DNA from 3 places in the Pseudoalteromonas sp. McH1-42 genome. Region 2 is predicted to be linked to each of the others. Evidence: predicted binding sites of a transcription regulator. Region 2 holds the regulator's gene; each other region holds the start of a gene.
The links. The regulator FliA, encoded in region 2, starts transcription of late flagellar genes. The targets are predictions, from matches to a motif close to CTAAAGNTNNNNNNNNNNNNGCCGATA.
Positions count from the first base shown of each region.

Region 1 (7,092 bases), on a different contig from region 2:
GCTCTTTAGAGAAACGCACCATGCCTGAACCTTCGCGCATGGCTGGCGTGATGGCCATTAGCTTATTGTCTTGCTCTGCCATGTCACACAGCCAGTCACCAAATACTTTAGAAAATGTTGGTGCGGCAGGTTTTGATTTGGGCAGGCTATGCACGCTAGGATCGAACTTTGGCACGCCATGATAGCCAATTGGATCGGCTTCAGCTGGTTGGTAACCTTTACCTTTTTGGGTTTTTACGTGCAGCAACTGCGGACCTTTAAGGTTGCGCATGTTTCTGAGTGTGTCCACCAGCATATTGACGTCGTGGCCGTCTATTGGGCCAATGTAGTTAAAGCCGAGTTCTTCAAAGAAGGTGCCCGGAATGACCATGCCCTTGAGATGCTCTTCAACTTTGCTGGCCAGTTCTTTCACCGGTGGTACACCGGAAAGTAGCTTTTTACCGCCTTCGCGGATATTGGTATAAAAGCTACCCGATAAGATCCGTGCAAAGTGGTTGTTCAATGCGCCGACATTCTCAGAAATAGACATTTCGTTGTCGTTAAGGATCACTAGCATGTCTGATTTCACATCACCGGCATGATTCATGGCTTCAAAAGCCATACCTGCGGTCATTGCACCGTCACCAATCACAGCGACGACTTTACGCCCCTGCTGTTCTTTTTCAGCGGCAATAGCCATGGCCAGCGCGGCAGAGATAGAGGTGCTGGAGTGACCAACGCTGAATGTATCGTACTCGCTTTCTTCACGAAACGGGAAAGGATGCAGGCCATCTTTTTGTCGTATGGTATGCATTTGATCGCGGCGACCCGTGAGAATTTTATGTGGATAAGCCTGGTGGCCTACATCCCATACCAGGCGGTCAGCGGGCGTATTGTAAACGTAATGCAGCGCCACTGTCAGTTCAACCGTGCCTAGACCGGAGGCAAGGTGACCACTACTTTGCGAGACCGAGTTGAGCAGATAGTCACGTAGCTCATCGCTGAACTCGGTCAGTTTATGTTGCGGCAAAGTGCGCAGCTGCTCAGGCTGCTCAATCAATGCCAAAAGGGGATACTTGCTGTTATCAAGACTCATATTGATTACGTTATCCTGGGCAGAGTTCGCTGACTTGGTTGTCATTGTTATCCGCCATTAAATTTATAAATTCTGTGCTGGGTGCTTTGTTCGGCGTGCAGTATGCAATGCACCACAGTATAACTTAACTAGTTATTAATTTAGCGACTTATCAGTTGATTGCTAGTCGGTTTATGGTCATTAATGGTCTCTGGCAATAATATAGTCTGCCAGCAAAGCCAAGGTTTGTGTGTCTGCATCAATGTTGTGCAGCGCCTGCTTTGCCTCTTCTACGAGTGCTTGTGCTTTTTGTTTGGCACCCGATAATCCTAATAGAGCAGGATACGTAGACTTATTGTGTTCCAGATCAGACCCCTGAGGTTTGCCCAGCACTTCAGTGTTACCTTCTATATCAAGAATGTCATCCTGAACCTGAAATGCCAGACCAATATTCTGGCCATAGTCACGCAGTCGGGCAAGGGTATGTGGCGACACATCTGGGGCACACAGCGCGCCAAGTTCAATAGCACAAGTTAGCAGCGCGCCCGTTTTTAAGCGATGGATCCGCTCCAGTTCTGCCAAGCTGACAGACTTGTCCGTTGCTGCCAAATCCAGCGCCTGACCACCGACCATGCCTTGCAACCCGGATGCCTTTGCGAGGGTTTTGATCATCGCAATCTGATTTGCCGCCGGGACAGAGAATGTGTGCGCTGTTAACAGCTCAAAAGCCAGGGTTTGCAAAGCATCACCTGCCAGGATTGCTTGTGCTTCATCAAATGCAATATGGCAAGTCGGTTTACCACGGCGCAGGTCATCATCGTCCATGGCCGGGAGGTCATCATGAACCAATGAATAACTGTGAATACATTCGACGGCAGCTGCGGCGATATCGAGATCGCGAGGTGTGGCGCCAAAGATTTGCCCGGTTGTGTAAACCAGAAATGGGCGCAACCGTTTACCACCATTACTAATGCTGTAGCGCGCTGCAGCAATGGCGGTGTCGTCACTGTCCAATTCCTGAGCGAAATACGCGGCTATAGTTTCTTCGACTTGCGCTCTGGCATGAGCAAGTTGTGCTTGTAAATCCAATGTTTATTCCAGCTCGTCCGTAAATTCACTTAGCGGGCTTTGCTCGTCATTGCCGAGCAAAATCGCCACTTTCTGTTCTGCCTGTTGCAGCTTTTGCGAGGAAGCGTTGGCCAGCTTTATCCCGCGTTCAAATTGCTTGAGCGACTGTTCCAGGGTGAGTTCGCCCCGTTCCATGCCCTGTACAATGCTTTCAAGCTCGTCAACAGCTTCTTCAAAGCTCATGTTTTCCGGTTTTTTTGTCGCCATGTGCAGTATTCACTTTGAGCTAAATTAAAAAACGCCTAATTTTATGAGTATTACAGATTGAGGTCAAAGATCTCTCAGAATTTTTGCGTTATACAGTCAGGATGACTAGCCATTGGTTTATGGATTCGCAATTTCAAGGCAATTTAATATAATTGAGTTAAGTTATTGCAAAACTGGCCGATAACTCTGTCGATAATAATAACTGCGTGATAGATAACGGGTAATTTCCTTTGGAGGGTGTGTGGATTTAGCAACCGTGATTGGTATCTTAGGGGCCATAGGCTTGATTGTGATGTCCATGGTACTTAGTAGTGATGGCCAGATTGCCATGTTTTACAACACTCCATCAGTGGTTATTGTATTTGGTGGCTCGATTTTTATCGTGCTGTCGAACTTTACCATGAGCCAGTTTTTTGGCATCGGTAAAGTGGCCGGTAAGGCCTTTATGTTTAAGCTGGAGACCCCGGAAGAACTGATTGAGAAAGCGGTTGAGCTGGCGGATTCTGCGCGTAAAGGCGGCTTTCTGGCATTGGAAGAGGCCGAAATTCCCAATTCCTTTATGCGTAAAGGTGTTGACATGCTGGTGGATGGTCACGATGCGGATGTGGTCAGGGCAACCCTGCAAAAAGACATTGCGCTCACTTCGACGCGTCATGAAATGGGTGCTGGATTGTTTAAATCTTTGGCGGACATTGCTCCTGCAATGGGGATGATTGGTACCTTAATCGGCCTGGTAGCCATGCTATCGAACATGGATGACCCGAAAGCGATTGGACCCGCGATGGCCGTTGCACTATTGACGACATTGTATGGTGCGTTCTTGGCTAACGTGGTGGCTATTCCAATTCAGGTAAAACTGGAGCTGCGTAAAGACGAGGAAGAACGAAATCAACGCTTAATCCTGGATGCTATTTTGGGGATCCAGGACGGCCAGAATCCGAAAGTGATAGAAGGTATCTTGAAAAACTACCTACCTGAGTCCAAACGGGGTGCTGAGGCCGAGGAGTAATTATGTCTGACGAGAACGAATGCAAATGCCCCCCCCCAGGCTTACCAGCCTGGATGGGGACTTTTGCCGATCTGATGTCTCTGCTGATGTGTTTCTTCGTACTGCTACTGGCGTTTTCAGAAATGGATGTACTCAAATTTAAGCAGATCGCGGGCTCCATGAAATTTGCATTTGGCGTGCAAAACAAGATTGAGGTAAAGGACATTCCAAAAGGGACCAGTGTGATTGCCATGGAGTTCACGCCGGGCAAGCCTGAACCCACTCCTATCGAAACGATACAGCAACAGACAGTTGAAATGACGCAGCAGATGTTGGAGTTTCAGGCTGGTGATGAAAGCTCTGCGGGTGGACGACAAGAGCAGCGTGGTAACAAGCGCGGAGGTGAGTCTTCCAGTACCGCACAAGAGCAGTCGATGACACAGGCAATTGCGGCTGCGGAGCAGGAGCAGGTCAATGAGCTGGTGAAAAAAATCGCCCAGCAGCTGGAAAAGCAAATCATGGATGGTGCAATTGAACTGGAATCATTGGGGCAGCAAATCATTATACGGATCCAGGAGAATGGCTCTTTTCCTTCTGGCAGCGCATTCTTACAACCTAAGTTTAAACCCGTGATCCAGGATATTGCCCAACTACTCAAAGATGTGCCTGGCGAAATAACGGTGTCCGGGCATACGGATGACTTCCAGTTTTCGAATGAGCTATATAGTAATAACTGGGATCTGTCTGCGACTCGGGCGGTTGCGGTTGCGACAGAAATGCAGACCGTCACTGGATTCGACAAAAACCGTATGGTCGTCGTCGGGCATGCAGATACTCGGCCGCTGGTGCCCAATGAAACTGATGAAGACCGTCGTCGCAACCGGCGTGTCGAAATCTCTATCATGCAAGGTAAGGCTAAGGAATCTGACCCAATTAATGTACGTGGAAACAACTAGAAGTATTGCGTGGTACCGATTCTTGGGCTAGGCTATTCAGCGGAATTTAATCTGATAATGTTAATGGAGAAAACAATGCTTAATAAATATGCTTATATGCCGGGTTCAAATGGTGGCGGTGACGATGGAAGCGAAGATCCGAAATAAGTTCTAACGGTTTCTGATAGCCATGTTGGCGAATATCGATATCAACGGTGACACGATAAGAGCACTTCTGAATACTATTTTTGATAGTCAGATGGTCCTTGTTTCAGTTGCCGTTGTTTTGTTTTATTTCCTGAAAGACAGGCAAGCATTACGGTACTCGCTATTGTGTTTTGCGTTTTTCGTTAACGGCTATTTGACTCACGATTTGGTCCTGGAGCTTGATAGCAACAAAGTCTACCGTTACATTTACTGGGCTGCGGCCGACATTCTTTTTATTGCCATTGTTGCTTATTGGGCCCTGAAAGACAAAATGTATATGTGGCAGAGCATCATCTGCCAACTGGTTGTTATTCCTGCGCCTTTACTACAGCTGTTCAGGCTGGTTGACCGGCATCTTATGGAACTTAGTTATTCAGGTTACCTGTATAAAACTATCCTGCCTTTAGTGAACTACGCAACCGTTTTCTTGTGTTTTGTTCCGCTGATATATCTGTTGGACAGAAATGCAAAAGCGAATTCATCGACCCGCCCACAGCAAGATGCCGGGTAATGCGTGCCCAACCAGGCACGGCATTAGAGGGTCTTACTACTTTACATCAATCTGAGTAATCTTTAGTTCAGCGTCCCCTGTAACAATATTCAGCTCACCGGCGACTTTGACGGATGTTTTGTTGCCAGTGGCGTCTGGTAAAGCCACACTGGTTGCGCCAAATGTACATGACTCCAGTTTATCCGTGGTGGTAAGTGCAACACTCAGGCATTGAGTCACTGCGTTTTCTCCGTTGCCTTGGGTTTCACAGAAACTGGGATTGAGTGTATCTATTTGACTTTGAGCAACCTGCGACAAAGAGTAAGACAATGCAAATCCGTCTTGATCACAACTCAGTATGACTGGATTTTGGTTACTTTGTGTCGTTCCCAAAGTAAAGCGGTTTTCATCCCGGTTGCGATACCAAATAGTGATCTCGCTGTCTGGGGTTGTGACTGGGGTTTGTGTCGGCGCACCCTGGCTGCGCCAGTCATCCAGTGACGTGAAAGACGGTAAAGCCCCTGTAAAGGTCATCGCGGGGCTGTAATAGTACAGTTCCCCCGGTTTTACCGAGCCATTGTCATTCCCTTGCCAGGTCTGAGCACTACTGGAACCAAAGATATTTGCGGCCAGCAGACACAAGGTGTCATCTGAGCTAAGTTCGTGAGATGCAGAAAGAGAAAACTTGTCGGCTAATAGGGTGAGTTGGGGTTTGGATTGTAACCTGGCTCCTTCAATTTGCCAAAACACCGAGGTGCTTTCAAACTTGTTCAGCGACCGTTGCGCGCTGAAATCACTGCCGCAGCTTTGTGTGAGGTTGCTGGTATCCTGGGTATTGTTATCTGTGGAAGAGTCCGGGTTAGCCTTTAATGGCTCACTATTCTCTCCGCCACAGGCGATAAGTAAAGTGGCTGGCAGAATGAGGGGGATCAGATGCTTCATACGGTCCTTCTTAACTACGGCTGATAATGTCTTTATACGGGCATTATATCGCCAGCCGCAGTTAAATCGAGGCAAAAAGTGTGGTGATTTGTTAAAGTGGAGGGATAACCCCGAGCATTTGCAAACATTGTGCTGAGATGATCAATACGCCGCAAAGTCCCGCGCACACCAGACCCAAGTTTCCACCAACAACCTGGTAGCCGTCCATTTGCTGGGTTTTGCGTTGCTGCCAAACCATAGTAACCGGCAGGAAAATGGCCAGCACCACTAACGCAATGGCCGCATAACCCAGTGCCATAATAAATCCTTGCGGATAAAACAGTGCAAAACCAAGTGGCGGTAAGAAGGTGATGAGTGCCGTGATCACCCGCTCGGACACGGTATTACGCTTTTTAAAGGCATCAGCAAAAAAGTCAAATAGACCCAGGCTTACTCCTAAAAATGAGGTCGCCAGAGCCAGGTCTGCAAACAGTGTCACAAAGGTGCTTACCTGTGGGCTATGCGCGATACTGGAGATACTAGCTACAAACCCAGGCAGCCCTTCGCTATCTAGTAAAGCACTTTGTGCCATCACACCCTGACTGAGCAATTGCCAGCCTATATAGATCACTAAAGGCAGTGAAGCGCCCACTATCATCACTTTTCTCAGTGTGCGGATATCAAGGCCAACATACTTAACGATAGAGGGAATGGAGCCATGAAAGCCAAATGACGTGAAGATGACTGGTAACGCAGAGATGATAAGCCCTTGTTCGACGGGCATATCTAGCAAGTGTTGACCGCGTACATAGGGCGTAAGAACAAAAAACAAACTGGCCAGCACCAGGATTTTGATCGTGAATAAGACGCGATTGAGCTTATCTACGGTGCTGGTACCCAAAGTAACAATTGTTGCGACCATGATGGCCAGCAGTACTGAGCCTGCCTGAGGTGCAATATCCATACTGGTTAATGCAGTCAGCTTCTCCTGAAGCTGAGCACCGCCGCCTGCAATGTAGGCAGCACACAGTGCATAAAACAAAAATACCATGGAGAAGTTTGCCACATACTGGCCTTTTTTACCCAAAATGCGTTTAGCGAGTGTGTTGAGTGTGGCTTCTTTGTTGGCGTATTGATGCAGTTCCAGCATCAGTAAGGCGGT
Region 1 covers NZ_JAKRFU010000009.1:158,752-165,843, forward strand. Annotated here, with positions in the region: gene dxs (1-deoxy-D-xylulose-5-phosphate synthase) at 1-1,075, opposite strand, end outside; gene ispA ((2E,6E)-farnesyl diphosphate synthase) at 1,256-2,143, opposite strand; gene xseB (exodeoxyribonuclease VII small subunit) at 2,147-2,389, opposite strand; gene pomA (flagellar motor protein PomA) at 2,631-3,398, shown strand; gene MHN31_RS09760 (flagellar motor protein MotB) at 3,401-4,333, shown strand; gene MHN31_RS09765 (hypothetical protein) at 4,503-5,030, shown strand; gene MHN31_RS09770 (hypothetical protein) at 5,067-5,951, opposite strand; gene MHN31_RS09775 (aromatic amino acid transport family protein) at 6,043-7,092, opposite strand, start outside.
Region 1: a site for FliA is predicted at 2,546-2,572, ahead of pomA (flagellar motor protein PomA). Genes of this name have one in related genera too.

Region 2 (7,092 bases):
AAAAATTAAAGCACAAGAACAGGAAGCTGAAGAATCGAAAGGTGGCGCGGTTGCGTCTCAACAGCAGGAACAAAAAGAGCTAGGCTGGGATGATGTACAGCCAGTCGATGTGATTGGCCTGGAAGTGGGTTATCGCCTGATCCCGCTGGTTGATCAGTCGCAAGGTGGTGAGCTGTTAAATCGAATTAAAGGGGTGCGTAAAAAGCTATCTCAGGAACTGGGCTTTTTGGTACCGCCCGTCCACATCCGCGATAACCTGGAACTGGACCCAAATGCATATCGCATCACCTTGATGGGTGTGGGTTCTGGAGATGGTGAGCTGAAGCATGGTGATGAGCTGGCCATCAACCCTGGTCAGGTTTTTGGTCCAATTAATGGCGTGGCGACCAAAGACCCTGCGTTTGGCCTGGAAGCGGTATGGATCAAACCAGAGCAAAAAGATGAAGCACATTCTCTGGGCTACACAGTGGTTGACGCAGCGACGGTCGTGGCGACACATATCAGTCAGCTGTTGACCAATAACGCGTCTTTACTGCTGGGGCATGAAGAGGTGCAGAATCTGCTTGATATGCTGGCTAAGAGTCATCCTCGTCTGGTTGAAGGTCTGGTACCAGATATCTTGCCACTCACTACGATTGTGAAAGTACTGCAAAACTTGCTGAATGAAGGCGTTGCAATTCGTGACATGCGCTCTATTGTTCAGACCCTGGTTGAGTACGGTCCACGCAGTCAGGACCCGGATGTACTGACGGCTGCAGTGCGTATTTCACTGCGTCGATTGATCGTTCAGGATGCGGTAGGTGGGGCTGAAGAAATCCCTGTCATAACATTGGCGCCCGAGTTGGAACAGATGTTGCATAAGTCTCTACAGAACGCAGGTGATGAGGGGGCAGGCATAGAGCCAGGCCTTGCAGAGCGGCTTCAAGGTTCATTAAGAGAAGCCCATCAAACGCAAGAAATGCTCGGCGAGCCGTCCATCTTATTAACCTCAGGTATGTTAAGAAGTGTGCTGTCAAGATTTGTAAAACACACCATACCGGGACTGAGAGTGATGTCATATCAGGAAGTACCGGATGAGAGACAAATCAAGATAGTGAGCTCAGTTGGACAGTAGAGGACTAGAAGGGGCTGACCATGAAAATTAAACGTTTTTTTGCAAAAGATATGCGTACTGCTTTAAAAGAAGTGAAAGAAGAGCTAGGTGCAGATGCAGTGATCATGTCAAATAAGAAACTGGCAGATGGCGTTGAAATCGTCGCTGCAGTAGACAATGATCGGACACCCGCTCCACAGCCTCAGGCGGCGCAGTCAGCTCCTCAGCAAAGCGCAGCGCAAGCTGCACCTCGCCAGGCAGCCCCAGGGCAAAGTGCTCAGCATAGTTACAGCCAGCCTGCCAGAATGGTTCGTCCTCAACCTCGCCGCGCAGAGCCTCAGAAGCAGGCGCAGGTTGCAGACAGTCTTGAAGCCTTGCTTGAGCGCCAAGCCCCTCGTCCTAAGTCGCCCGAGCTTGCTTCTATGTTTTCTCAGTCTGGCATTAACACCGATGACATGTTCGGCGCTCAGCAACGTAACGAAGCACCGGCAAAAGCAGCGCCCCAGGCTGTACGTCAACCGCGTTATGAAGCGCAAAGTCATGGCTTTGATGGCCGTGATGCAGCCACTTCCTGGGAGTTTGGAGATGACCTCGATCAGGGCTTTGGTGACGAACCAGCGGCGCAGAAAAAAGCCAACGATGATGAAATGTCTTCTATGCGTGATGAGATGAACGCCATCCGCCAGTTACTCGAGTTTCAGTTGTCTGGGCTGATGAATCAGGAAATGGCACGTCGTGATCCAACCCGCGCTTGTCTGGTTGAGCGTCTTAAAGGCATGGGAATTGGTGCGGAAGTCGCAGAGCAGATGGCTTGCTTCATTCCTGATGACGTTTCTCGTAAAGAAGCGTGGAACGCACTGCTGAATATGGTTGTCAATCAAATGCATACAACAAACAACGATATTCTGCGTCAGGGCGGTGTATATGCGATGGTCGGACCAACAGGGGTTGGAAAAACCACAACAGTTGCAAAATTAGCAGCGCTGGGCGCACAGAAATATGGTGCAGACAATGTGGCACTGATCACAACGGATACCTATCGTATCGGTGCTTACGAGCAATTGGCGACCTATGGTCGGATCATCGGCTGTCCTGTTAAGCAAGTAAAAGATGCCAATGAACTTGCAGAGGTTCTTTATCATTTACGCAATAAGCGTCTAATATTAATAGACACGGCGGGAATGAGTCAGCGTGACTTGCGTCTGACGGAGCAGCTAAACACCCTGATGCGTAGTAGCCGTGTTGACATTCGCAGCTACCTGGTATTAAGTGCGACTGCGCAGATGCATGTACTGCAAGAAACCGTAAACCACTTCAAAAAAGTCAATTTAAGTGGTTGTATTTTTACAAAACTTGATGAAAGTCTAAGTTTAGGTGAGATAATTAGCATAGCGATTCAAAATCGTCTGCCAATAGGGTATCTTACCAATGGTCAGCGAGTGCCTGAAGACATTCGCGTGGCAAACGCTCAGAAGTTAGTCAAAAAGGCTGAGCAATTGTATTTAAAGAGAACAAAAGCACAACATTCGCGACGTGTACCAGTGGCGTCCCAGACAGTAGGAATGTATGATTAATACAGTTTTAGATCAAGCAAGTGGCCTGCGGAGAATGAACCAAAAAAATAACCACAGTGTAAAAGTAATCGCAGTGACTGGTGGTAAAGGTGGAGTAGGTAAAACCAATGTATCCCTCAACACTGCCATCGCATTAGGACAGCAGGGTAACCGGGTCTTGGTGCTTGATGCTGACTTAGGTCTGGCTAACTGTGATGTCATGCTAGGCTTGAGGGTCGAGAAGAATTTATCTCATGTATTGTCCGGCGAATGCGAGCTAGACGAAATTTTGGTAGAGGGTCCGGCTGGGATCCGTATCGTGCCTGCAACGTCAGGCTCACAAAATATGGTCGAATTAACGCCTGCGGAGCACGCTGGTTTGATCCGTGCCTTCAGTGAGCTGAGCAGCGAATTTGATATTTTAATCGTCGATACGGCGGCTGGTATTTCAGACATGGTGCTGAGCTTCTCTCGAGCTGCACAGGATGTACTGGTTGTAGTGTGTGACGAGCCGACTTCTATTACCGATGCGTATGCGCTTATCAAAGTATTAAGCCGTGAACATGGCGTCTACAAATTCAAAATTGTGGCCAACATGGTACGCAGCTTAAGAGAAGGGCAGGAGCTATTTGCTAAGCTGTCCAAGGTTACAGACCGATTCTTAGATGTCGCTTTAGAGCTGGTTGCAACGATCCCATTTGACGAAAATATGCGTAAGTCTTCGCGTCGTCAAAAAACCATCGTTGAGCTTTATCCTAATTCACCTGCTGCTGTGGCATTTAGAGGCCTGGCAAGCAAAGCTGTCAAGTGGCCCATTCCCCACCAACCTTCAGGTCATTTGGAATTCTTTATTGAGCAATTGGTAAACGGTTAAAGATGGCTTCACCGGTCAACCGCATGGCGGGATATAAAACGACAGACCACCTGCATAAGGTGGTGGAACGTCATACGCCTTTAGTTAAAAAGGTGGCCTGTCATTTGTTAGCCAGATTACCAGCCAGTGTTCAGCTCGATGATTTAGTCCAGTCAGGTATGATTGGACTGATCGAAGCCTGCAAAAATTTTGACGCGAGCAAAGGGGCAAGTTTTGAAACCTTTGCAGGAATTCGAATTCGTGGCGCAATGATTGACGAGATCCGCCGTGGTGACTGGGCGCCCCGCTCGGTACACAAAAACGGTCGTATGGTTGCAGAGGCTATTGCTGAGCTAGAAGCACAGCTTGGGCGAGAACCAAAAGATACTGAAATCGCTGAAAAACTTGATATTACGCTAGATGAGTACCATCATATTTTACATGATGTCAATGCAAGTAAAGTGATCGGCATCGAAGACTTGGGGGTAGATGAAGACGTAATTTCTCCCGCAGGCAACGATTTTGCGCTAGACAAACCATTCAATAATGTTAAAAATGAGCGCTTTAACGAATCGTTAGTCAATGCGATCAAGACTTTACCTGAGCGCGATGCTTTGGTGTTGTCTTTGTATTATAACGATGAGATGAATTTAAAAGAGATTGGTGCGATCTTAGAGGTCAGCGAATCTCGAGTGAGTCAGATTCACGGTCAAGCAATGATCAAGCTTCGTGCGAAGGTCAATGACTGGATCAATTAGAGTTAGTTTTACAATATAGGTTCAAACCTCACCGGAGGAAGTTTTGGATAAGAACATGAAAATTCTCGTGGTTGATGATTTTTCTACGATGAGAAGAATAATCAAAAACCTGCTAAGAGACTTAGGCTTTACCAATGTTCAAGAGGCTGATGATGGCAGTACGGCACTTCCAATGTTGCAAAATCAGGAATTCGACTTCGTCGTAACTGACTGGAATATGCCAGGCATGCAAGGTATCGATTTGCTTCGTGCAATTCGTGCTGATGATAAGCTTAAACACATCCCAGTACTCATGGTTACAGCGGAAGCGAAAAAAGAACAAATCGTAGCTGCTGCCCAAGCTGGAGTTAATGGTTATATCGTTAAACCGTTTACGGCAGGTACCCTGAAAACCAAACTAGAAAAAGTGTTCGAACGTTTAGGCTAGTATTGATAAGGGTAGGCTTATGTCAACATCTTCTGTGCCACAGATAACTCTGGAACAGGCTAAACTGCTCGTTGAATACCTTGAACAAGGTGAGCAGGAAAAGGCTGATGAGATATTAATTGAGGCCACCAATAAAGAACAATCAGAGCTTTTTGCTGAAGTGGGCAAGCTAACTCGACAACTTCATGAATCGTTGAAGAACTTTGAGTTAGATACCCGTTTATCTGATCTCACGACAGAAGCCATTCCAGATGCCAAGCAGCGCCTTAATTACGTCATGGAGATGACCGAAAGCGCTGCCAATAAAACCATGGATGCCGTAGAAGCAAGTCTTCCCTTAGCCCAAGAACTAGCCGATGAACTCTCTGAAATTAAGCCCACCTGGGACAGATTAATGAGCCGGGATATCCAGCTTGGAGAGTTCAAATCCTTGTGCCACGATCTTGACAGTTTTATGCAGTCGTCAAAAGGCCGTACAGATGAATTACAAAATCTGATGACCAATGTGTTGATGGCACAAGATTATCAAGATTTAACCGGACAGGTTATCCGGCGTGTCATTGAGTTGGTTCGTGAAGTTGAAGACAGCCTAATTCACTTGTTGACCGTATTCGGCAGCGCAGATGAAAGTCAACAAACTGCAGCCCAGCCACAGGCACAAACTAAAGCCCCCGCCGTTACTGATGAGTTATCAGGTCCTGAGGGTCCAATTTTGGACGCTGAGTCTCGAGATGATGTCGTATCCGGGCAGGATGAAGTTGATGACCTGTTGTCTAGTTTGGGCTTCTAATAGGAGAGTATGCGAATGAGCTTTGAAGTCGATGAAGATATCTTACAAGACTTTCTTGTTGAAGCTGGGGAAATACTCGAACTGTTATCTGAGCAGCTTGTCGAACTAGAAAACAACCCGGAAGATAAAGAGCTGTTAAATGCGATTTTCCGTGGTTTCCATACCGTTAAAGGGGGCGCAGGCTTCCTTAGCATGACTGAGCTGGTAGATGCTTGTCACGGTGCGGAAAACGTGTTTGATGTCCTGCGTCAGGGGCAGCGTCAGGTAACACCAGAATTGATGGATGTGATTTTACAATCACTCGATACCATCAATGAAATGTTCTCGTGTATTCAAAACAGAGAGCAACCAGACCCCGCTGATCCACACTTATTGGAAGTTTTACATCAGCTCAGTCAGCCACAGTCAGAAGACGAAGTGATTGATGCACCCGCTGCAGCAGAGCCTGAGCCTGAACCGGTTGTGGCGACACCCAGTGCTGATGATGTGCTGTTCGATGCGCCAGCAGATCCTGTTGATGAACCTGCAAGTGACGGTGCTGACAGCATAGACGAGATTTCTGAAGAAGAATTTGAGAGCTTGCTCGATGAGTTACATGGCTCAGGTAATGGACCCTCAGTCGCATCGCAAGAACCTGCCGCACCGAGTGCAACACCGGCTCCATCAAGCAGCGATGATGGCGACATTACCGATGATGAATTTGACAGCTTGCTGGATGAGTTGCATGGAGTCGGAAAATTTGGTGCGACACCAGAACAAGCGCCAGCTGAGCAGCCTAAGGCGCCGACCCAACCTGCAGCGTCAGAGCCGCCGAAAGCATCTGGCGGTGATGACGATGAAATCAATGATGACGAATTTGAAGCATTACTGGATGAGTTGCACGGAAAAGGGCAAGCACCAAAATCAACGGAAGAGGAAGTAGCAGCAGCGCCGAAAGAAGCGCCCAAAGCACCTCCTAAATCTGAGCCTAAACCAGCTGCACCAGCGGCTAAGGCGCCCGCACCTGCTGCCAAACCGGCACCTGCTAAACCAGCAGCTGAGAGCAAGCCTGCGGCCGACAATAAAGCCGCCGCGAAAAAACCAGCAGCACAGGCAGAAACAACCGTTCGGGTTGATACTAAGCGCCTGGATGAGATCATGAATATGGTCGGTGAGCTGGTATTGGTGCGTAACCGGTTGGTTAGCTTAGCCAATAACTCTAACAGCGAAGCCATGGGTAAAGCCATTTCCAACCTCGATGTGGTGACCGCAGACCTTCAGGGCGCGGTGATGAAGACCCGGATGCAGCCAATCAAGAAAGTGTTTGGTCGTTTCCCTCGAGTGGTTCGGGACTTGGCTCGTAGCCTTAAGAAAGACATTAGTCTGGTGCTGGAAGGGGAAGACACCGATCTGGATAAAAACCTGGTAGAAGCCCTTGCGGATCCTTTGGTTCACTTGGTTCGTAACTCAGTGGACCATGGTATTGAAATGCCGGATGTTCGTGAAGCTGCAGGTAAATCAAGAACCGGTACTGTGACCTTATCAGCCTCTCAGGAAGGTGATCATATTCTGCTGACCATTCGTGATGATGGTGCAGGTATGGACCCGGAGAAGTTGAAGAAGATTGCGATAAGCAAAG
Region 2 covers NZ_JAKRFU010000021.1:75,149-82,240, reverse strand. Annotated here, with positions in the region: gene flhA (flagellar biosynthesis protein FlhA) at 1-1,114, shown strand, start outside; gene flhF (flagellar biosynthesis protein FlhF) at 1,135-2,667, shown strand; gene MHN31_RS18245 (MinD/ParA family protein) at 2,660-3,520, shown strand; gene MHN31_RS18240 (RNA polymerase sigma factor FliA) at 3,523-4,257, shown strand; gene cheY (chemotaxis response regulator CheY) at 4,301-4,684, shown strand; gene MHN31_RS18230 (protein phosphatase CheZ) at 4,704-5,474, shown strand; gene MHN31_RS18225 (chemotaxis protein CheA) at 5,490-7,092, shown strand, end outside.

Region 3 (7,092 bases), on a different contig from region 2:
GCAAAAGTCGCTGTACTGATTAGGGGAAGCACGAAGAGGCCCCAAGCTTTGCTCATTTATCAACCTTGTTTGCCGAAATTCATTTTCAAGCCAGACATGATAAATGAAAAGCGTGTTAATTACAGTAGTTAAGAATAGGAAATAGTAAGAAAAATGACCCCAAGCCTGTCACCAGAGGTTGCGCTAAGAGCGCAGGCCCGCGCGGCCTTTTTGCACAATCATTATCATGCCTTACCGGAGCAGGTAACTGCCCTCGACGGAGACGCCAGTTTTCGTCGTTATTTTCGTGTTACCTACCAGGGCAACTCATCTATTTTGCTCGATGTAGCTCCTGAGATGGGTGACGTCACGGCATTTGTTGAGCTGAACACGATTTTTAGCCAAGGCAAAATAAGAGTACCACAAATTATTGTCGCAGATTGTGCGCTCGGGTTTGTGTTGTTAGAAGATCTCGGCTCTGAGCATCTGGCCGACCGGCTTGCTTCAGCGTCTGAGGTGCAGGGGGACTATGAATCCTTGATTGATATGTTGCCTGACGTGGCCCGTCTGCCAGCCAGTCCACTGATGAAGCCCTATGATGCGGCCTTCATTGACATGGAATTGGAAATATTTAGTGAGTGGTTACTTAATCGCTGGTTGGGTTTCGAGCCCCAGAAGGCCTGGTGCCAACAATGGACTGCGCTAAAGCAGGCGCTGATCAGGAATATGCTGGCACAGATGCAGGTGACCATGCATCGGGATTTTCACAGCCGTAACCTGATGTGGCACAACCAGCAGTGGGTGGTGATAGATTATCAGGATGCAGTCCAGGGCCCGGTAACGTATGACGTAGTATCGTTGCTTAAAGACTGTTATTGCCGATTACCTGAGGCGCAGCTGGCCCATTTGCAACGTTATAGTTTTGAGGTATTGAGCAAAGCCGGCCTGCTGGCACCACACAGTTCTTTTGAGGAATATCAGCAGCAACTGGCGTGGACTGGGTTACAACGTCACCTCAAGGCTGCGGGGATCTTTGCACGTTTATATTTGCGAGATGGCAAGCCAGGTTATTTGCATAACATTCTGCCAACTTTGCAATACATTTACGAGGCCGCAAAGTGTGTCGATACATTTCAATGGCTTGCAACCAGTCTGCAATCCGAGATAATACCCCTGGTACAGGCTAAGCTGGAACAACAAAAATGAAAGCAATGATTTTGGCCGCAGGCCGGGGCAAGCGTATGATGCCGCTGACGGCGACTATGCCAAAGCCCATGCTTGAGGTTGCAGGCAAGCCCTTGCTGGAATACCACATAAAACGGTTGGCAGACGCAGGCATTACCGACATAGTCATTAACCTGGCGTGGCAAGGCGAAAAAATACGTGAATACTTCGCCGATGGCAGTGCATTTGGTGTGTCTATTCAATACAGTGATGAACCTGAAGGGGGGCTGGAAACGGCGGGCGGCATTGTCCGGGCTCTGCCTGCGTTGTGCAATGAAACAGACACCTTCATTGTGATCAACGGCGATATTTTTACCGATTATGCAGTGCATGACTTGTCGCGTTTGCATCTGTTACCTGGTGAGGCCCATCTGGTATTGGTGGAAAACCCACCTCATAATCCGGACGGAGATTTTCCGCTGGCACATCAAAGTACCCATACTCAGGCCTATACGTTTGCGGGTATTGGCTTATATCACAAAGATTTCTTTAACGGAGTGCAGGAACAATTTGTTGCTCTGGGTCCGATGCTCAGGGCGGGTTTGGCACAGGGGAGCGTCTCAACGGAACTTTATCTGGGGCAATGGCACGATATTGGCACGCCTGAGCGGTTAGTTGAGATCAACAACGCAGTGGAGCACACATATGTGGGGTAAGTTGTTGGGGGCTGGTTTTGGCTTTATGTTTGGCAAGTGGCTGGGGGCTATTCTCGGGTTTTATCTGGGTCATTTGTTCGACAAAAGCCTAAAGCAAGATTTTGATAAAGTGGGCGGATTCCAGGGCTTTTTAAATGGTGACGATCTCAGTGAACGCCAGGCGCTGTTTTTCTCCAGCTGCTTTTCTGTCATGGGCCATATTGCAAAGTCAAATGGCAGAGTCAGCGAGGTGCATATTCGCGCGGCAACGGCCTTTATGGATGAAATGGCGTTAACCGGTGATGATCGGCGTGAAGCACAATATGCGTTCAGAGCGGGCAAGGAAGCTGACTTTTCGGTGAAAGATGCGGTGCGGGAAGTCAGAGAAGCTTTTGCCAGGCGTTACGATTTACTGCAATTGTTTTTGGAAATTCAAATTCAGATGGCGTTTTCGGATGGCCATGTGTCTGAGCAGGAACAGGCATTACTGCGCGAAGTGAGCAAGTACCTGGGGATTTCTCAGACTCAGTATAATTTCTTGCTGCGCCGCTATCAGGCCGAGTTTCGTTTTCGTCAGCAGCGCGCGCAATGGCAGTCTCAGCAATCTCAGCAGCGCCAGAGTGGGGGTCAGCAAAGACAACAGCGAGAGTCTGCACGTGAACCTCAGTCATCAGCCGTATCACGCAGCGAAGCGCTTGCGGTATTGGGTCTCAGTGATGGTGCATCGGACAAGGACATCAAACGCGCGTATCGCAAACTGATGGCACAACACCACCCTGACAAGTTGGTGTCTCAGGGTCTGCCTGCGCACATGATGGAAATTGCTAAGCGAAAAAGCCAGAGTATTCAATCAGCGTATGAATTACTGAAACAAAAACGCAGTAGTTAAGTCAGTCTCCAATTCAGACTAGAGCCGGCGCAAAAAACCGGTTAATTCTTTACGCAGTCGTTGATGTTGCAAGGGCTGGTGCTGCTCCCCGAAAAGCTCTCTTTGGCGATAATCAAGTTTGCTGTTACGTCTGGCCCAGCGGCGGCGATCGTCTATGGTTTCCAGAACCAGGGGGCTGTCGAATGTATAAAAGACATCCAGCAAAGCTGGCGCGACGAGTGATAAGCTGGCTGGCAAGTGGCTGTTTCTCTGTGCATTGGCCAGCTGAGCGCTGACGGTGATCAGCGCATCGACCCGAACGCTGGGCAAAGTAGCCAGGTACTCTGCAAACAGGCCAGCACTGTTGCCAAATGCCACAATGGCAATGTGTTCCTGCTGACGCAACGCCAGAGTTTTATAGAGGGCTTCAAAACGGGCAATCAATGCGGCTTTGTAATTATCCAGTGCCAGTTCACTGAGCACCGGGATCGCCGAACTTTTTACTTCATTGGGCTGCGCGTCAATGATGTTCGCTGCAAGGTCACCGTTGCTTGTGAGATCGGGTACCGGCAAGGTATATGTATCGTAGCCATCGTCCGTTAATGCCTGATGCAAGTAACTTAAGCCATTATTGTAAAGCTGGCTTTGTTCCATCCCGGGCAACAAAATAATAATGCCACGTTTTGGTGCGGCCATATACTCTGAGAATAAAACTGAGATTTCCTGCTCTTCATCCTTAATCGTCAGTAGCTTTTCGCTGCTCAGCCAGTAGCGTAGATCGCTGTCAAATTGTGAGGACCTACTCGGCGGGTTCTGTTGCTCTGCGGCCTGAGTTGGTGTTGTCACGACCAGGCTTATCATCAGGCTGACTGTCAGAAAAAACCGGGAATAATTGAGCATGTTTACGCACCTTACCTTGCTAATGCCCTTGTATCGGCAATTTACCGCAAAGCTTGAGGACATTCTGGCTGTCACTATGTGCAGCGTCACAAAATTTCGGTAAACTCGTGCCGAAAAAATCGATGGAGAGTGCTTTGAGCAATAAAACTGACACCAAACGTGATTTTATCTGGTTGTTTTTCAAAGGGGCAGGTATGGGCGCCGCCGACGTAGTACCGGGTGTGTCCGGTGGCACCATTGCGTTTATTACCGGTATTTATGCCCGTCTGCTTGGGGCAATTAAAAGTGTCAATCTGGACGCCATTAAAACACTCAGAAGCAATGGATTAAAGGCCGCGTGGCAACATATAGACGGCACTTTTTTGGTGGTGTTATTTGCGGGCTTGCTGACCAGCGCCGCTTCTTTGGCGAAACTCATTACTTATTTACTTGAGCACCATCAGTTATTTGTTTGGTCGTTCTTTTTTGGCCTGATCATCGCTTCGTTTATTCATGTCGGTAAGCAAGTCTCTCGCTGGGACCTGCCGACCATCAGTGCGTGCTTGGCAGGTGCAGCGATTGCCTATGTGATCACTTCTCTGGCGCCTGCCGAAGCGGTGCCACAGACCTGGTATTATTTTGCCGCTGGTGCAATCGCAATTTGTGCCATGATTTTACCCGGTATTTCCGGTAGCTTTATCTTGTTATTACTGGGAATGTATGGCCATGTACTCAGTGCGGTCAATGAGATGCAGGTGATGTTGATCGCTTTGTTCTTGGGGGGATGTGTGGTTGGTCTAATGGCATTTTCACGTCTGTTGTCATGGTTACTTAGTCGCTTTGAGCAGATCACCTTTGCTTTGCTATGTGGTTTTTTGCTTGGTTCACTGAACTTATTGTGGCCCTGGAAGCAAGTGTTAACCACTTACACTAATTCCAAGGGGATAGAGAAACCGTTAACGCAAGCCAATGTGTTGCCGGGAGAGTTTGCTCGTATTTCTGGCCAAGAACCTTACGTACTGGGTTGCGTTTTATTAGCTGTGGCGGGCCTCGCCCTGATCCTGATGATTGAGCGGATCAGTCGTAAAGACGCCTAGTTGGCACTGAACTGTGGTCAACTGATAAAATTTCATCATCTTATCATAAGGGTGTGTGACACTGTTCATACACCCGTTTTTTGTTGGCTGGCGGGGGAGAGCAACTCTAAGTAAGGCGGTGGGCTTAGACTTGTGTCGAATGCAGATGGAGCGAAAAGTGTGCTATCAAGTAGCCGCGCTCAAGTTAACCACGTTTTAACCCTGTTTCGGACCTGATAACACATGAAAAACTCGCTTTACGTTTTGCTCGCCTTAATTTTTATGCTCTGGCACCCGACAGCGATATCAGCTGCGGCCAACCACGTTGCAACGCCCATCGACCTCACCTCGGCCGCCCTTGGCTGGATCTGCATTGCTATCTTTGTACTGGCTTATATTCTGGTCATGCTAGAAGAGAAGCTTCATATGCGTAAATCCAAACCTGTGCTGGTGGCCGCCGGACTGATCTGGATGCTGATCGGCGGCTACTATGTACTGCATGATATACCTGAGCTGACTGAGCATGCTTTTCGGCATAATTTACTCGAGTTTTCAGAACTGATGTTATTTTTGCTGGTGGCGATGACCTATATCAATGCCATGGAAGAGCGGCGCTTATTTGATGCCTTACGGGTATGGATGGTACGTCGTGGGTTTAACTTCAGAACTTTGTTTTGGCTCAGCGGCTTTCTGGCGTTCGTCATCTCGCCGATAGCGGATAACCTGACGACGGCTTTGTTAATGTGTGCGGTCGCCATGAAAGTAGGTCAGGGTGACAAGGAATTTATTAACCTCAGCTGCATTAATATTGTTGTGGCGGCGAACGCGGGTGGCGCATTCAGCCCGTTCGGTGATATTACCACGCTGATGGTATGGCAGGCCGGTATCGTGCATTTCGCTGAGTTTTTCTCTCTGTTTTTCCCGGCGCTGGCAAATTACCTGGTGCCCGCTTTGATCATGAGCTTGTTCGTAAAGAATAAGAAGCCAGCAGCTAGTGATGAGCACATTGAACTAAAGCGTGGTGCGCGGCGCATCATGGTGTTGTTTTTAGTGACCATTGCTACAGCGGTCTCTTGCCATAGCTTATTACACCTGCCACCGGTTCTGGGTATGATGATGGGGCTAGGGTATTTGCAGTTTTTTGGCTATTTTTTACGGACCACTTTACCCAATTCATTGGACAGAAAACGCGCTGAGGCAGAGCAGGCCGGCGACCAGGAACGTTTGAAGGCGCTGGGCAATGTGGTGCCTTTTGATGTGTTTGCGAAAGTGTCACGCGCCGAGTGGGATACCTTGCTGTTTTTCTACGGTATCGTGATGTGCGTCGGGGGGCTGGGTTTTCTGGGATATCTGAGCCTGATGTCGGAAGTGTTGTATGGAGACTGGTCTGCGACGGCTGCCAATGTGTTCTTAGGTGTGGTTTCGGCCGTAGTCGACAATATTCCGGTGATGTTTGCCGTATTGTCAATGCAGCCTGAGATGTCCCATGGCCAGTGGTTATTGATCACGCTGACTGCCGGGGTTGGCGGCAGTCTGCTTTCTATTGGCTCGGCGGCGGGCGTAGCATTAATGGGACAGGCCAGAGGCTATTATACCTTCTTTGGTCACCTGAAATGGACGCCAGTGATAGCACTGGGCTACGCCGCCAGTATCCTGGTACATTTATGGTTAAACGCCGAGTTATTTACGGTGTTTGACTAAGTACTCGGTGAGTACATCATGCTGTGCCTTAATCCAGCGAGCGTCAACCGGCTTGGCGGTGCTGATTGCATGGGTCAGAGGCACATTGTGTAACGCCGTCCCTTGTTTGCCTATCATAATCCCAGTTCGGTTATCCGTTACGGCATTGACGGCTTCCAGTCCTAGTTCTGTGGCCAGTAGTCGGTCTTCTGGCGCCGGGCTGCCACCGCGCTGGATATGACCAAGTACACAGACTGCGCTTTCGATACCAGCCTGCTCAGCCAATTGTGTTTTGAGGGCCTGAGGTCCGCCAGGCCAGAGGTTTTCAGCCAATACAATCACAAAGCTGTCGTGGTTGTATTGCTGTTGCACCTGGATCTGGTTTATCAGCCGATCCAGTTGTTGTCTGGTGTCGGCAGAATCACAATTTTCGAATGACAGAATCGCCTCAGCGCCGGTTGCCAGTCCGACATGAAAGGCAATATGGCCGCTGTGTCTGCCCATGACTTCGACAATAAAGACACGCTCAAAGGCGTTTGCGGTGTCGCGGATCTTATCTATAGCATGGGTGGCGGTCGTGACCGCGGTGGCAAAACCTATGGTGTTGTCTGTGCCAGCCAGGTCATTGTCTATGGTCCCGGGCAGGCCGATAACCTGACCTTCCCAGTGGGCCTTAATCGCTTCAAGTCCCCTAAACGAGCCATCTCCCCCAATTACGATTAAAGCATCAATCTGGTGCTTTCTGAGTGTA
Region 3 covers NZ_JAKRFU010000002.1:243,031-250,122, reverse strand. Annotated here, with positions in the region: gene lptD (LPS assembly protein LptD) at 1-56, opposite strand, end outside; gene MHN31_RS03105 (phosphotransferase) at 154-1,185, shown strand; gene murU (N-acetylmuramate alpha-1-phosphate uridylyltransferase MurU) at 1,182-1,859, shown strand; gene djlA (co-chaperone DjlA) at 1,849-2,727, shown strand; gene MHN31_RS03090 (DUF3530 family protein) at 2,746-3,606, opposite strand; gene MHN31_RS03085 (DUF368 domain-containing protein) at 3,729-4,682, shown strand; gene nhaD (sodium:proton antiporter NhaD) at 4,905-6,362, shown strand; gene MHN31_RS03075 (ATP-dependent 6-phosphofructokinase) at 6,342-7,092, opposite strand, start outside.
Region 3: a site for FliA is predicted at 3,638-3,664, ahead of MHN31_RS03090 (DUF3530 family protein). Genes of this name have one in related genera too.